Regions from separate parts of the Alteromonas sp. RKMC-009 genome, predicted to be linked through region 1. Evidence: riboswitches for the same ligand, from Rfam matches in the RefSeq annotation. Region 1 holds a riboswitch; the other holds the start of a gene.

Region 1 (8,075 bases):
CGCGGACCAAAGTGATAGTTGTCACCGGCAATAACGATAAAGAGAATGCGCTGAAAGCAATCGATCTCGGGGCTTACGATTTTTATCAGAAGCCTATTGATTCCGATACCATCAAGCTGCTGGTTAACCGCGCCCTGAATCTGGCTAATCTGGAACATCAGAACCGCATTTTGGCGAAAGCCCGTCCTGCCATGGGACGTATTATTGGTAATTCAGAGGCAATTCAGGCTGTTATGCGCAAGGCCGAAAAAATTGCCGGCACCGATATCAGTACGTTATTACAGGGCGAAAGTGGTACCGGTAAAGAAGTGTTTGCCAGAAGTATTCACGAACACAGCCCCCGTAAAGACAAGCCTTTTGTCGCGATTAACTGTGCGTCGATTCCTGAAAACTTGCTGGAAAGTGAATTATTCGGTTACGAAAAAGGTGCATTTACCGGGGCCAATAAAACGACTCTGGGTAAAATCGAAACGGCCCAGGGCGGCACACTGTTTCTTGATGAAATCGGTGATATGCCTATTGGCCTGCAAGCTAAAATGCTTCGTTTCCTGCAGGAGCGGGTGATTGAACGGGTAGGCGGCCGGACAGAAATTCCGGTGGATATCCGCGTGATCTGTGCAACCCACAGAGATTTGCAACAGATGGTGGCGGATGAAACCTTCCGTGAGGATTTATATTACCGTGTGGGCGAAATTCCTATCTTTATTCCGCCACTGCGTGACCGCGACCAGGACATCATTCTGCTTGCCCGTACATTCCTGAATACATACCGGGAAGAGTTCGGTGCTAAAGCCAAGAGCTTCTCTGATACCGCCATTCAGGCCATGTTGAATCATAAATGGCCCGGTAATATCCGTGAAATGCAGAATAAGCTGAAGTCTGCCGTCATTATGGCTGAAGGCTCTGTGGTGCAGGCCGAAGATCTGGGCCTTATGGCGCCCCGGGGAGACAACGAACCGGAAACGCTGAATTTGCGGGAAGTCCGTGAGATGGCGGAAAGCCGTGCTATCAGACGGGCCTATCAGACAGCCGATAAAAATATGTCAAAGACTGCAGAGTTACTGGGTGTGACCCGGCCGACCTTGTATTCTCTTATCGACAAATACCATATGGAAGATATTAAAACCGGCGTGTAACCCCGCCGGTTATTCCATTGGCCACTCAATACTGGCCAGATTGTTCAGGGACGTTTTTACCTGCACATCAGTGAGTGAGAACTTCCCTTCCAGCGGAGAGGGCGGCAGAACATTGTCGCTTTCTTTGCAGGCTTCAATGGCGCCCACCCAACAGTCTCTTTGGGATATTTTCGCTGCGTACAGGCAATAATCCATCACCGCGAAGGTTTTTACCCAGTCCATTTCATAAGGATTTCTGCGGCACAGAGGCATTGCACAAAACCCCACGCTGCAAGTGGCGTTGATCACCACATCATCAGGTAAGTGAAAACGCTTCTGACGCACCGCCTCAATAAGTCTGTCAGCCAGTTCCACCATATCATTACGGTTGGCGTTGCGGCACACCGCCAGAAATTCTTCGCCACCCCAGCGGATAAGCAAATCTGTCTGCCTGAATACTTCTTTTAAGATACCGGTAAATTGTACCAGGAAGCGGTCACCGGCAAGGTGTCCGTATTCATCATTGATTTGCTTAAAGTGGTCTATATCAATTAAAAAGCAGAGTAAGTCATGATTCGGCGGAAAGATTTCACCTTTAAGACTGGCATAGTGATGCTGCACCCGGCTGATCTCACCCGGCAACTGGGCTGAGAGGAAGTTGCGGTTATACAAGCCTGTGAGTGCATCACGCATGCTGACCTGCTCCAGCGCATGATAAGCTTCTTCCAGCTGTTGATTTTTCTGCTCCAGTTCGGTGGTCCGGTTGCGGACTTCCAGTGCCAGCCGCTGATTTTGCCGGTACTGGTTATAACGGCTCCACAGCAAAAAAAGAAACAGCAAGAGGGACACCAGGCTACCCAGCGATAACATACTTTCCAGGTTATGCTGACGCACCTGAGCCAGTTCAACAGTGCGGTTTTTCTCCTGAATCTCGAAATCCCTTGCCTGACGTTCCATCTCCACTTTGGCTTTCAGCTTCTCAAAGTAGATCGCCTGCTCCGTGTCCATCTGGTGTTCCAGCCTGGCGATGGTTTCGTCAACAGAAGTGAAAAAGGCAGGAGGCAGCACGTCCAGACGGGGGGCGATGTCATTATCGGCAGTCTGGTGCGCAATAAACCGGGCGACGGTGGTTTCCCGGCTGGCGGCGTCAGCCTGCAAATCTTCCTGCCTGACCGTCCCCTGGGCACTAAGCAGCGAGGGAAATAATCCAAGCAGTGTAATCAAACTGCCTGACAGATAACTTTTCATCTTCATCCTGTTCAGAAAAAGTAAAACCGGGGAGCACAGTGACACCGTGCTCCCGTTGTTGCGTATTGGCGCGCTTTGCATTCCATGCAAACGCCTGCACCCGGCCGCCACCTTGTGGTATGTCTGTCAGGGTGTTTTATTTGTCAGTAAAGGCCTGATGTCTTCACTGCTTTGATTTTCTATCCATATTCTGATGAGTCTGGAACGGCAGATCCCTGTTTCTGCCGACAACTTTCCAAGCTTCTCAATTGCGTCTTCAGATAATGTAAATGTAGCACGTCGCATGGGACCGCAAGGTGTAATGTTGTCTTTGTTAGCAGAGTCCGTTGCCGGATAGATCTGCCTGATAACATGTTTACCTGCTGCGTAAGCCAGTGCATCGTCAATAAATTCATCAACGCTCACCGGCTCAACAGGTTTAGCTGACGGCGTGGATTTTTTGAGGCTGCACAGACTCATAAGATTTCCCCTCTCTCCGCGACAGAAGTTCTTCAATGATATTGCGAATTTCTGCTGATGCTTTTCCGTCCGGCTCACTTTCCATGACTGACTGGCCAGACTCTTCAGAATCGTCATACATATTGCGGCTGTATGTCACTGAGTCCAGTACCGGTACTTCAAATGAACGACAGACATCTTTTGCTTCCAGGATCCTGCTGCCCAGCGAAGGTAGAGAAGGGCACTGGGTAATTACAAAAGCAGCATTCATGTCGGGATTCACCATTTTGCAGGTTGAAAGAATATCTTCCATATGGGGAACCGTTTTCAGATCCCGCCGTTTGGGACGTAACGGAATAAGAATGTGGTCAGCCACTGCCATGGAGGAGCGCAGCGCAAGGTTATCCTGTCCGCCACAATCAATGACTACGTAATCGTAGTGCTCGCGCAGGCTCAGTAATTCGTTGCGGATCTTGCCGTACAACTGCACACAGTTAATCGACGGCAATTTATCATTAGCTTTGCGTTCCTGAATCCAGTCTGAGGTAGTGCGCTGCGGATCGCAGTCGACCATCAGCACACTGGCATTTTTTTCAGTTCTCAGATAAACAGCGATATTTTGTGCAAGGCAGCTTTTGCCACTGCCGCCTTTCTCGCCACCAACCAAAACGATCATCGTTCGTTCCTCAACTTTTGATCCGTCATCACGGATAAACGGTTAACGAATGTGACTGAAAAAGTGAACATGAGCCGGATTAAGGACTATGCTTGTTCGGTAACCCCGCTATCATTATCTGTAATCAGATGGCAGACCGGAGGCTTTGCGTCACGGGCTTTCGCACCGCTTTGCCTTTTTCAACAGTACATTTTCGGGTAAGCGGCGGGGATGCCATGGCTTACCGGTAATCAGGATACTAGTTAAAACAAACGGTGTGCGCCGCATGTCTCACGATATTTAAGAATAAAAAAATATACCTGTCAGACCAGGTGGCCGGTGGCGACAAACGGGCTGCAGGACTTGGAAATCCGCGGTTCGCCCGTGTAAATCATTCTAATTAAAGTTATATCTGTTAATATGCCAACACATGGTGTTATTGAAAACTATACCCGCAAATAAGGAGAAGGGAGTGGTAAAAACATCCCTGTTGAGTTTGTTTCTGCTGGCATTCAGCACAGTCAGTTTCGGGCAGAATAATGCAATGGATGAAGCGTTTGATTCATTCAGTCATCTCTATGAAGAACGTTTTGGCCAGATCAGGGCATGCATGAACCCCACATTTCAGCGTTTCAGTGTGTGTTCTCCTGCTCTTCGCAACGATGGCAACGCGCCGTATATTCTGCATCACGGAAAACCTGTCGATACAGTGGTTGTTCTGCTTCACGGATTGAGCGATTCGCCGTTTTATATGTCTGGCATTGCACGGGCACTGCATGATAAAGGTTACAACGTTATTGTGCCTTTAAACGTAGGACACGGCCAACTGGATGCCAGCGACGAAATGAGCGACAGCAAGCTTGCAGAACGCTGGGGTGCACACCTGAATGACGTTATGGCGCTGGCACCGCAACTTGGAAAGCACGTTTATCTGGGCGGTTTTTCCACCGGCGGCGCGCTCTCTGTTCAGCATTATTTGCATCACCCTGACAACATTGACGGACTGATGTTATTTTCCGGGGCTCTGGCACTCGACAGCGGCGTAGAGCGGTTATCCGGGATATGGGGAATTCAGTGGGTCGCCAGGTTTCTTGACGGTCACTATGAAACACAGGGCCCGAATCCTTATAAATATCCCACCATTGCCAGTTTTTCCGGACTTGAACTGATGGAAGTGATTGATGATGTGAGAGACCAGTTTGAACAGGGGAAAACTGTAGACGTACCGGTATTTGCCGCGCATTCTCAGGCAGACACCACTACGCCCATTACAGGTATTGAAGATTTAATGTCGCGGGCCACCACGAAAACCAATACCTTTTTCATCATCGATGAGAGTTACAAGTTATGCCATGCTGATGTGGTGGTGAATAAGAAAATGCTCAGTGATATGCATTTCGATAAATCCGGCGTGGATTTACGTGATCCCTGTGCAGCTCCCGGCGCTAATCCGCTTTTCCGCCAGATGATTATGATGCTGGGCAGCTTTATGGATGAAGCGGCACAGAAAGCTGGTTAATTGATTGACACAGTGCCCGGGATTGATTAATTTAACTCCATTATCGCTACGAACTAACATTGCAAAACTGGTCAACATGATTTTTCAAACTTTGTCACAATCAGGCAAGCCACAATCTGCACTCATTATTCTATTCGCTATTCTCAGCAATTGGCGGGTTCGTTAGTACGTAAATGAACTGAAGAAAACCCGCCGCGAAGGCGGGTTTTTTGTTTTCGTCTTCGCGGTTTTGACAAAATACGGAGACGACAGCCATGACTCACCCGGTAACCCGGCAATTACATGCTATGCACGATGCAGTGAATAATAACGACTTAACCGCATTACAAACCCTGTATTGTGAAGACGCCTTTCTGGTTGATAAACCACGGGTATCCTCACGCTCTGATCTGCAGCGTGCCCTCAGTGCTTTTAAACAAAGGTATATGCCTGAGCACATTGTCTCGCAGGGCGACGAGGTTGTCATTGAAGCCGGTGACACTGCGCTGGTCATAAGCAAGCTGTACCTGAATGCAACCGGCGCGGTGGACTGCAATGTGAAAAAAGCCATTTATGTATTCAGAAAAAATGCAGAAGGAGAGTGGCAATGCGCCATCGATAACTTCTTCGGCGTTGATCTGATAGATTATGTGTAGATGATTTTGCTTACTTTCCGTTTTTTAAGTGGCCGGCCAATGGCAATGCGGCCATTGAAAATACGGATATTGCCACCATATCGGGTAAACCGCAGAGACAGACCGGCATTTAGGTTTGTCCGCTAACCAGAAGCTATATCCTTGTTGACGCAGGAAATTGAAACAGACTATAACGACAGAGGACCTTCAGTGAAACTGGTCTTCTTTTTGTTGTGGCTGTTGATTGCGTTTACCTCGGGGAGCGGTGCAGAGCGGCAGGTCCATGCCCAGTCAGACAGCCTGCAAAGCTCTGAACACGCCGCAATAGCATCAGGCCGTTCAGAAGGTCTGATTACACGATATCTGCAGCCCCAGTCCCATTCCGGTGACCGTCCGGAACCGCTGCTGTTTACCGGCGCTGAACTGAAACTCGCCGGCGTTTACCGGATGCTTCATAGTGTCGCTTCCGGCTTTTCTGAGCTGGCTGCCAGGCCTGCACAGCCTGTTTTTTCGCGCCCTCCTGCCAGGGCGTCTCCTTAATCCTTCATTTTTGATATTTACGGGCCTCTGGCCCTGTTTACAATTTTTGAAGGACAATTATGAAACCATTTTCTGCACGGGGCGTGATGACCGCACTCGTGATTGTGCTCGGCCTTTTGAGCGCAATGCCCAATATTTTACCGCCGTCATGGCAACAACAATTACCCGGCTGGTATACCCAAAACCAGTTGTCTTTAGGCCTTGATTTACAGGGCGGTTCCCATTTATTGCTGGCCGCTGATACTCAGCCACTGTTTGATAAAGCCTTTACCGGCATGAAAGAAAGTCTCACTAAGGATTTGCGGGAGGCGGGGATCCGCTATCAGGTACTGTCTGCTTCCGACAATACCCTGCGCTTATCCTTATCAGGAGGCGGCGGGCAATTTCAGCAGGCCCGTGAGCTCGCCTTTGCTTACCGCACAACGGGGCAGGGCGAGCCGCAGTTCACCATTGAGCAAAACGATAACTTGCTCACTGTCAGTTTGTCAGAGTCGTTTAAGGAGAGCCTGGTCAGTGATGCGCTGGAGCGCAGCGTGGAAGTGGTGCGCCGCCGTCTCGATGAGACCGGACTGGTCGACCCCGGTATTTCACGGCAGGGTAACGATGGCGTGCTGGTACAGATGCCGGGCGTTACAGACCCGTCACGTATCAGGGAGCTCCTTGGAACAACCGCACAAATGGAATTTCACTGGGTAGTCACGGATAGCAGTCGTGGCAGTACCGTGATAATGCAGGATATGGATGGCCAGCAACAATACCGTCTGGAAAAGCGGGTTGCGATGGAAGGTGAGCATATTACTGATGCAAGGCTTGCTTTCGATCCTGACACAGGAAACCCGGTGGTGACTTTCAAGCTCGACAGTACCGGCGGCAATATTTTTGCAGCTATGACCCGCACGCATATCGGTGAGCCGCTGGCAGTCGTTCTGGACGGCAAAGTGATCACCGCACCGGTAATACGGGCAGTAATTGGTGCATCGGGCGGCCAGATCAGTGGTAATTTTACACCGGATGAAGCTAAAGATCTGGCACTGATGTTACGTGCCGGTGCGCTGCCTGTGCCCCTGACTGTGATTGAAGAGCGGACGGTTGGTCCTGATCTCGGTAGTGATGCTATCAAGATGGGTCTGAGTACAGGACTTGCCGGTGCAGCGCTGGTTCTGGTGTTTATGACGGCACTTTACCGGCGCTGGGGGGCGATCGCCTGCGTAAGCCTGATGATTAACATGGGGCTGCTTTTTGGCGTGCTGAGTTTATTCAGGGCCACACTTACGTTACCCGGAATTGCCGGCATTATTCTTACTCTGGGTATGGCGGTAGATGCCAATATTCTGATAAACGAACGTATCAAAGAAGAGTCTTTGAAAGGGCGTGTCGCCGGGGCGGCAATCCGCGCCGGTTTTGACAAAGCCTGGTCAACCATCCTGGATTCAAGCCTGACGACCCTGATTGCCGTGAGTCTGCTATTTATGTTTGGCAGCGGGCCGGTAAAAGGTTTTGCGATTACTATCGGAATTGGCCTGTTCACGTCCATGTTCACGGCCATTGCGGTAACCCGCCTGTTAATGTTGTTTGCTATCAGACGCCGTGAAAGAGATGTGCTCCATTTCCCGGGATTCCGCTGGCTGTCGCAGACAGATAAGAAGCCGCTGAACTTCCTGAAAGGCCGGGTGGCAGGCTTAATCACGTCTGCTGTCTTGTCGGTGGCTTCCGTGGTGCTGTTTTTCAGCCCGGGATTACATTACGGCGTTGATTTCACCGGTGGTACACTGGTGGAAGTGAAAAGCCATCACGTGCAGGTGGAACAGCTGCGAAATGCTCTGACAGACGGCAACATTGAAGGCGCCAGCATTCAAGAGTTTGGCAAAGAAGGTGATTATCTTATCCGCGTTCCTCAGGTAACTGCGGACACGCCGGTTGAACAGGCTGCATTGCAAAGTCAGCAG
Region 2 (8,075 bases), 1.9 Mb from region 1:
GCGGCTAAACCTGCAGCGGCTAAACCTTCTGGCCCTGTGCTGTGTCCTGGCTATGTCAAGGGTAAAACTACTCTTGTCGGCGAGCGTACCGGTAAGAAAGTTCAGGCTGCTTTTGAAGCCTACAATGAAGACCGTGTTCAGGAAGCTATCGATATCCTTAAAGAAGTGGATCCAAGTGACGACTTCGATAAGGCATACGTAAACCGCTTCCTGGGTAACCTGATTGCGTCTCAGGAAGGTAAGGGTGCAGAAGCATTCGGTTACCTTCAGTCAGCAGTACAAACTAAAGTACTGAATGACTTGGAGCACGCAGGCACGCTGAAGTTACTTGGTGACTTAAGCATGCAGGAACAAAAGTTCGATGAAGCTGTTAAGTACTATGACAAGTGGATGGACTTTACCTGTAAAGAAGATGCTCAGGTTTACACACGTAAAGCACAAGCATTGTATGAGCAGAAGAAGTTTAGCCAGGTTGCAGCAACTGCTGACAAAGCTATCAAACTGAATTCTGAAGCTGGCAAGCCAGATAAGAACCCTTATCTGTTGAAACTTTCTGCTTTCTTTGAAGACAAAAAGTATCCTGAAACAGTAAGTGTTGCTGAAGTGCTTGTTAACATGTTCCCTGAGAATCCAACTTACTGGGTTCAGTTGGGCAGCTTCTACATGATGGTTGAACGTTTTGATAAAGCTGTACAAACGCTGGATATCGCTTACACGGCGGGTTATCTTGAGAAAGACAGCCAAATCAAACAGCTTGCTTCCCTGTATGCAAATGCGGGTAATCCACATAAGTCTGCTGAACTTCTGTCTAAGTATGTTAAGAGCGGCCTGCTGAAGAAAGATGCGGAGATGTATGCAAACATCGCTAACTCTTATCATCAGGCGAAGGACTATAAAGATGCGGCCAGTTATTACGGCAAAGCTGCAGAAGTCGATAGCGATCCTGAATATTATCGTAAGCAGGGTACTTTGTTACTCGTAGCTGAAGATTATAAAGGTGCTATCAAAGCTCTGAACAATGCTCTGGAACGTGGTGCTGAAGATCCCGCTAAGATTCACTTCTCATTAATGGAAGCGAACTTCTATATCGGTAACTATAAAGCAGCTTACGATCACATTCAGATTGCTAAGAAAGATAAGTCTTTACGCAGAAATGCGATGGCGTGGGAACCTTATATTAAAGATAAGGCTAAAAACCGCGGCATTAAGATTTAATGCTTAATTAGAATTAAAAAACCCTGCGACAGCAGGGTTTTTTGTTTTCAGTACTTCTCATTTTAATTTTTATATCAGGCTCAGAACCTGATTTCACACCTGACCTCCGTCATGCCCTGAAGACAGTAGTTTTTCACACCGGTGTCTCAGATCATTAACCATCTCTTTCTTACCTTGTAAGCCCATGCGGTACGCTAACTGTTTCAAAGAGTCCCCTGCAGATAACCTGCGAAGTATTGCAGCTAATTCAACATCAGAGTCGGAATGGGCTTTATCAGTCAGTTGGGTTAAATAATTCAGCGAGGAATAAAGATGATCGATACTCCGGCTGCCTTCAACGAACTGGCGAATCCTTAATAAATGGCGCTTACGCAGAAGTGGGGGGAGCTCACCGTTTTCTTCCAGTGCCAAAAGCAGGTCAATGGCTTCTGCTGCCCTCTGAGAGACCGGATTGACGACCAGTGCACTAGGCAATCCTGATGCTTTGTCCGGTTTATTACCCCGTTTTACAATGGTATAACCATTAGTTGTCCAGAATCTCAGTAACTTGTCATCAGCGCCAAAAGATGAAGTGATCAAATCAGCACCTTCAGTCTGGCAGGTGAAAACAATTTGCTTTAGTAATTTTGACCCGAGACCTTTTGACTGCCAGTCAGGACTTACCGCAATGCGGTTAATCCGCCTGATTGTCATGGATGCAAAATTTTCATCAGTGCTCATCAAAGCCAGACTCTGCGCCGTCAGATGGCCTTTTACGCGACGTTTTCCTTCTGCAATATGCTCAGTGAGGGTTTCCGGCGCAATGCCGCCTTCATGCTCTACTACTGCGGCAGCAATAATCTTGCCCTTCACAATTAGCAGGTGAAAGTTGTTTTGAGGAGAGTCTGTCAGTCTTAACATGTCATCGGGACTACTCTGGTAATGCGCAGCAGTGAGCATTTCCAGAACCTGACGGAGTGTTGACGGTTCCATGTCTCTTGCCGGCAGGACAAAGTGCTCCGGTGAAAAAGGCTCCCGCGGGTCGCCCGGTTCTTCACGGCACAGGGCTTGTCTGAATGTCAGCTTCGATACCAGAGCTTCCAGTTGGTCGCCACCGCGCCAGCGTACAGGCTCTGACAGCTTTCTCACCGGAATATTGTGAGGCTCGAGAAACTTGGTTCTGAATCCTTGTCCACTGCCTTCGTAACCCTCTGTGGTAGAGCTTAAAATAACAAACGCAGGTGTTGATAATAAACGCTGTAGCAGCGGCAGTGGCAGCGCTGCTGCTTCGTCTATGACAAGAACATCAATGTTATCTTCGGACAACCGGGGGCTGTCCGTAGCCATCCACTGCGCTTTGTTTCCGCTTTCGCATTCCGAGGACGCGAGTAATCCTGAGACAGAGGCTTGCGAATACGCTGTAACAGCTACATTTAACTCCAGTTTCAGAAAGTGGGCGATAATTTTACCGGATAAAAATGACTTTCCTCTGCCTCTGGCTGCCTCAATACAAACACACTTGTAAGTGCTGCAGTCATCCTGCGTGATCTTGTCAAACACCTTCTGCTGGGTAGCGGTCAGTCTGTCAGACTCAGATATGCGGGAAACTTCCACAGCCTGCGGGGAGGGCAAGTACACGCTGTCCCGGCTGACCATGCCCGTCTCCGGAGTGTCTGTTAAAGGGCGCAGAATCTTATCTATATATACACTGCTATTCAGTGTTTGTCCGTAGCTTAAAAAATAGGGGCGGGTAACCGACGGATGAGAGTGCCAGGTATCTGATGGCGGTGTCAGAAGTATTAGTGTTCCGGATACTTTTACTGTACCGGCCAGAGCCGTCAGCACAGATGGCCTGAATTGCTCAGAGAAGTCGATGATGACAATGTCATACTCACTGCCTAAACACTGCCGGTACAAATTGAGTGGCGTGGTCTTCGCTATCCTGGTCTTTGCTATATCAGCAAGCCTGGCGTTAAGTTCGCCGGCAATGCAAAAAGAAATATCTTCAGGCAGTGATGAGAGTATGTCTTCAACTGTGGTGGCATGGTGATGCTTATCGCCATGGATCACTAGTCTTTGCCGGTGATAATCGCTGGTATTACAAAACAAGGGTGCTGTAAGCCAGTCAGTCACAGTTGTCTGAGCCATTTGATATCATTTCACGTATAATCCAGCCGCTATTTTATCTATTGTTTACGAGGAATTCGAATGCGCTTTTTATCCCGCCGGCTTGTCATGCCCAATGATCTTAACTACGCCAATGCTTTATTTGGTGGCCGGGCGATGGAATGGATTGACGAGGAAGCGGCAATTTTCGCGATTTGTCAGCTGGAAACAAATTGTCTGGTCACTAAGCATATTGGTGAAATCACGTTTGAATCCCCGGCATTACAGGGCGATATCGTGGAGTTTGGTCTGGAAACTAAATCGGTGGGGCGTACGTCGATTACGGTAACATGTCTGGTGAGAAACAAAGCGACCAAGAAAACCATATGTCTCGCTGATGATATTGTTTTTGTAACTCTCGATCCGGATTCCCGTACTCCGACGCCCCATGGTAAAACGATGGAGATATTGAAAGCACAAACAGAGGCTGAAATCCGCAGCCTGAATCTGAATGCAGAATAAACGGTTAAAGCCGCCTGCTCACAAGTTCTGATGCGGGTAAGCGGCACTGATCATAGATATCAGGCCGCTGAAACCCGCCAGCTCGTCACGATCTCTTCCAGCATCTCACTTTGCACCTTAGTCAGCGTATCCTGACTGTATTCAGGTGTTTCCTGTGAATTCAGCAGATTGAATGCGATGGTATGACACAGTGTGATCTGACCCGTCAGGCTGTCAGAATTTCCATTTTCGTCGTTGCTGCACAGTTTCCACAATTGCTGATTCACTGCACTGTTAAAACCCCATCTCAGTAACATTAATGATGTGGCACCATACAGGCAAACGCCGTATTCATCATTGATACGGTTAAAGAAAACGTCAAATGAAGCGCTTTCATCCCAGTGAGTGACTGCGCCGTCGGAAAACAGACATTCGTCGTGAAAAATTAGAAACAGGGATAACGTGCCAAACAGTAAAAGCTGTTTGACCTGCTCAGTTTGGTCTTCGTTTAAGCGGTTGAAACCGAACAGGCGCTGAAAGATAGTCAGGCTCAGCAGCATCGCATCAGTGAGCAGGTTAACTTTTTCAAACCGGCATTGAGAGGTTAGCAACTGCTGCGCTGCGAAAATTACAGCAAGATTCCGGATATTGCCTAGCCCGAGATTCCGGCCGATTGCCTGTTCAAGATTTTTGGGTACAGAGCCATAAACCGCTCTGCTGGCCTTGCTCATAACGTGGGCCTGAAAAATTGGATCTTTTTCAATCAGTGAGACCACATCTGCCAGCGTCATTGTTTCACAGTCCATATTCAGCAGAGTCTGAATTGAATTGGGCAGGGGAGGCAGGTTCTCCACCACATTAATGAGATTACCGTTACCTTTTTGAAAACGCAGGCGGTTGCCAAGCTGGCGTAGCTGTCCTGCACTGATCCCGGCATGTTCCTTAAAACTGCGCTCAAAGGATCGGCGGTCAGAGAAGCCAAGGTGGGCGGCGGTGTCTTCCGTTTTTTCGCCACTGAGTAACCGGTGACATGACTGGTCATGAATGTACTCTTTGAGTAATGCGCTGAAAGAAATGGACTCTTGCCTTAACTGGCGACGAAACGCGGACTCCGTTTGACCTAGTTGCGTTGCTACCCATTCCGAACGGATCCTTGCCGGGCTCGGGGCTTTGAGAAATGCTTCTTTAACCTGCTGCTTTAACGGCAAATCATTGCTGGTGTCGAGGTTTCCCGCCAGCATTTTTTTAATCGACTGAGAATAGTAAAATGATGCCTGTTTACACCATTTATTATCGAAAACAAGGCATACAACAACTCCCTCATGTCTGATATCACCGCTGCTGACCGGCCTTAATAAGCTGACCGGTTGTTCGCCGGATGGCGGTAAGGTGACCGTTGTGAAGTCGAATTTTCTGCCGGCCAGGTGACGGCACAAAGCGAGGAGGAAATAACAGCGGAATTCGGTAAGAACAGGATGTGATGATGGCTGAAACCGGAGACAGGTTTCATTTCCGTCAGTTTTTACTGTCAGTGCCGCACTGTTACCCAGAATATAGTGGTAGTGTTTTCCCAGTACATGGAGTGCGTCATCAATATGCTTACTGGCCGTGAGATACACCACCAGATTACTCATTTTGTTGAAATCAAAATAGCCAATCAGGGAGCGGCCAATTGTCTCATATTCGTTGGCAGGACAAAGAGAGTGAAGAATAGACGCCAGTCCGTCATCGTCCATTTTCTCATTTTCTATTTGTGTGACGCTTTCGAGCATCGTTGTGTCATATTCGTTATCAAGTCCGTTATCCCTTCTCAGACTCAATAAAGCGCGGATGACTGCCGACCAGAAAAAACCGTGATACTGCACGTTTGCTCCCTATACCGGATCCCTTCAGTCAAGGATATAAGAATTACCTGTGGCTTGACAGAAAAAGGGTGAATTTTGTGTTGGTACAAATTTGTACCGGATTTCGTTCAGAAGTGTCCTTTTTTACTTGCGGGCCTCTCCCTATCATTACAACCGTCGACTCATTGGTGGAAACGTCACTTCCACAGAGTAGATTCGCCAAACCTGTCGTGAGGCAGGGACGGAAAGCCACGGGTCTTATACCGCCATAAGACAGCCGGGTTGCAGTGAAGTTGTTTAACTATTTTCAGGCACACACTGCTCAAGGAACATAAATGAAATTTAGCATCAAAACTGCAGCCCTGCTAACCGGCTTCTGTGCGGCATTCACGGCTAACGCCAACATTATCAGCAGCTACGATATCGACTTCGCTGCCCAGACTCTGACTGCACATCAACAAAGCGGCACGTCTAACTACGGAACCTGGACAAACAATGGCAGTGTACTGAACCTGCGCGAAAACAGCTGGTTCACACTGAACCTGGATGATGCTTTCGGGATCCAGAGCCTGGATTTAGATAATTCTGCTTCAGATATTTTGTTGTCATTTGAATTTCGTATGACGCCGGGCAACAACAATACTAATGCAAACCCTTACTCTGAGATTGGCGGGATCTGGCTGGCAGATTTCTCTGCCGGTGAACAGAATAACGATGCCAGCCGCACGTTTGCTCTGGGTGGCACACAGAATTTCGGTCTGGATGACTTTACTTATACCAACGAACCAGCCTGGGAAACCTTCTCTATTACTCTGGATGATTACATGTCAGGACTTATTACCGACATCGTATTCATTAACGATTGTGATGCAGCCAGTGGTTGTGGAGATATGAAGGTTCGCTTCCGGAATGCCTCTATTACAGAAGTCAGTGAGCCAACCGCCATGTCACTGATCCTTCTGGGAATAGGGTTTATGGGATGGCGCACAAGACGCCAGAATCAGAAGGTCGCCTGATCTTCATTGCCCGCCACGTCACATCGCGGGCTTTTTTATTGCTTTTTCGGGGCTGCCGGCAACTTGACTAAGTCACTGAAGTTGTTAGACTGCCCTCGCTTAATTTGCGGACTCCGCAATAAGCATTAGGCCAAGGGGTGCCGTCTTTACGGCTGAGATCCATTCCATGGGAACCCTTAAACCTGATCCGGATAATACCGGCGTAGGGATGGTGATAAAAGCAATCTGAAAACCTCAATACCTGCCGTAAAGCCGGATCTTTTTGATGATTAAAGAGATCCTAATGAAAAAAAACGCAATTCTTCTCGCACTACTTGCACTTCCTGCCTTTGCTGATGACACTGCAGACATCGAACGTATTACCGTCAGTGGTGATTTCCGCACAGCGACTCTCGATCAACTCAGTGCCAGCGCTTCTGTGTTATCAGGCAACCGCCTGGACAGCCGTCAGGCTACCTATATTGACAATGTATTAAGTATTGCGCCGAATGTGAATTTTGCGGCCGGAGCATCCCGTGGACGTTTTATTCAGATCCGGGGGATTGGTGAGCGCAGCCAGTTTGCTGAACCGATTAATCCTTCAGTCAGTTTCCTGGTCGACGATTTTGATTTCTCCGGTCTTGCTGCAGCAGGTGTACTTTTTGATACACAGCAGGTAGAAGTTTACCGCGGACCACAGGCGACAGTATTCGGAACCGGTGCTCTGGCCGGTGCGGTTAAGATTGTCAGCAATGCTCCTTCAGAAGAGAGTGAGAGTCATTTTGAATTGTCTGTGGGAAACAAATCTTTCTTCCGCGCTGAAGGTGCTCATGGCGGACAAGCGTCTGATTCTCTGGCCTGGCGTGCAGCGTTTGTGCACAACAGCAGTGACGGTTTTATTGAAAATGACTTTTTGGGTGCCGACGATACCAACGGGATTCATGAGAATGCAGTAAGGCTGGGAACACTGTGGGATGTGACTGACAAAACATCCGTTGCGGTGGATTTCCGCTGGTACGATATCAATAACGGTTACGATGCTTTCTCACTGGATAACAACCGCCACACGTTGTCGGATGAACCCGGCTTTGATGAGCAGGAAACCAAAGCGGTCAGTGCACATATCAATCATGAAACCGCCGGTGGTTTGCTGGAAATCATTGCGACTATGGCCGGTCATGATATCGCTTACGGCTACGACGAAGACTGGACCTACACTGGTTTTCACCCCTGGGGCTATACATCCTTTGATGCATATTACCGGGATGTTTCCCAACAATCTGCCGAGGTGCGTTTTACTTCTGCTGAAGATAAAAAAATCTTCAATGACACCACGACCTGGGTTATCGGTGGCCGCATCAATCAGAGTGAACAGGATTTACTGCGCCAGTATACCTATGCTGACGGCGACTTTATCAGTACCTTCGAACCGCAG

What was found. Region 1 has a riboswitch for cyclic di-GMP ahead of DS731_RS15635 (AAA family ATPase). Riboswitches for the same ligand answer to the same signal wherever they lie in the genome.
Region 2: it holds a riboswitch for cyclic di-GMP, as region 1 does, so the genes downstream of both, DS731_RS06980 (hypothetical protein) here and DS731_RS15635 (AAA family ATPase) in region 1, are expected to answer to the same signal.

What each region holds. Positions count from the first base shown of each region.
Region 1 is NZ_CP031010.1:3,518,520-3,526,594, reverse strand. It holds gene prsR (PEP-CTERM-box response regulator transcription factor) at 1-1,136, shown strand, start outside; gene DS731_RS15645 (GGDEF domain-containing protein) at 1,146-2,363, opposite strand; gene DS731_RS15640 (ribbon-helix-helix domain-containing protein) at 2,490-2,822, opposite strand; gene DS731_RS15635 (AAA family ATPase) at 2,782-3,477, opposite strand; cyclic di-GMP riboswitch class I at 3,573-3,662, opposite strand; gene DS731_RS15630 (alpha/beta hydrolase) at 3,929-4,975, shown strand; gene DS731_RS15625 (YybH family protein) at 5,230-5,610, shown strand; gene DS731_RS15620 (hypothetical protein) at 5,752-6,129, shown strand; gene secD (protein translocase subunit SecD) at 6,189-8,075, shown strand, end outside.
Region 2 is NZ_CP031010.1:1,595,262-1,603,336, forward strand. It holds gene DS731_RS06960 (tetratricopeptide repeat protein) at 1-1,215, shown strand, start outside; gene DS731_RS06965 (GNAT family N-acetyltransferase) at 1,309-3,342, opposite strand; gene DS731_RS06970 (acyl-CoA thioesterase) at 3,403-3,822, shown strand; gene DS731_RS06975 (helix-turn-helix domain-containing protein) at 3,882-5,666, opposite strand; cyclic di-GMP riboswitch class I at 5,854-5,935, shown strand; gene DS731_RS06980 (hypothetical protein) at 5,981-6,661, shown strand; TPP riboswitch at 6,785-6,887, shown strand; gene DS731_RS06985 (TonB-dependent receptor) at 6,945-8,075, shown strand, end outside.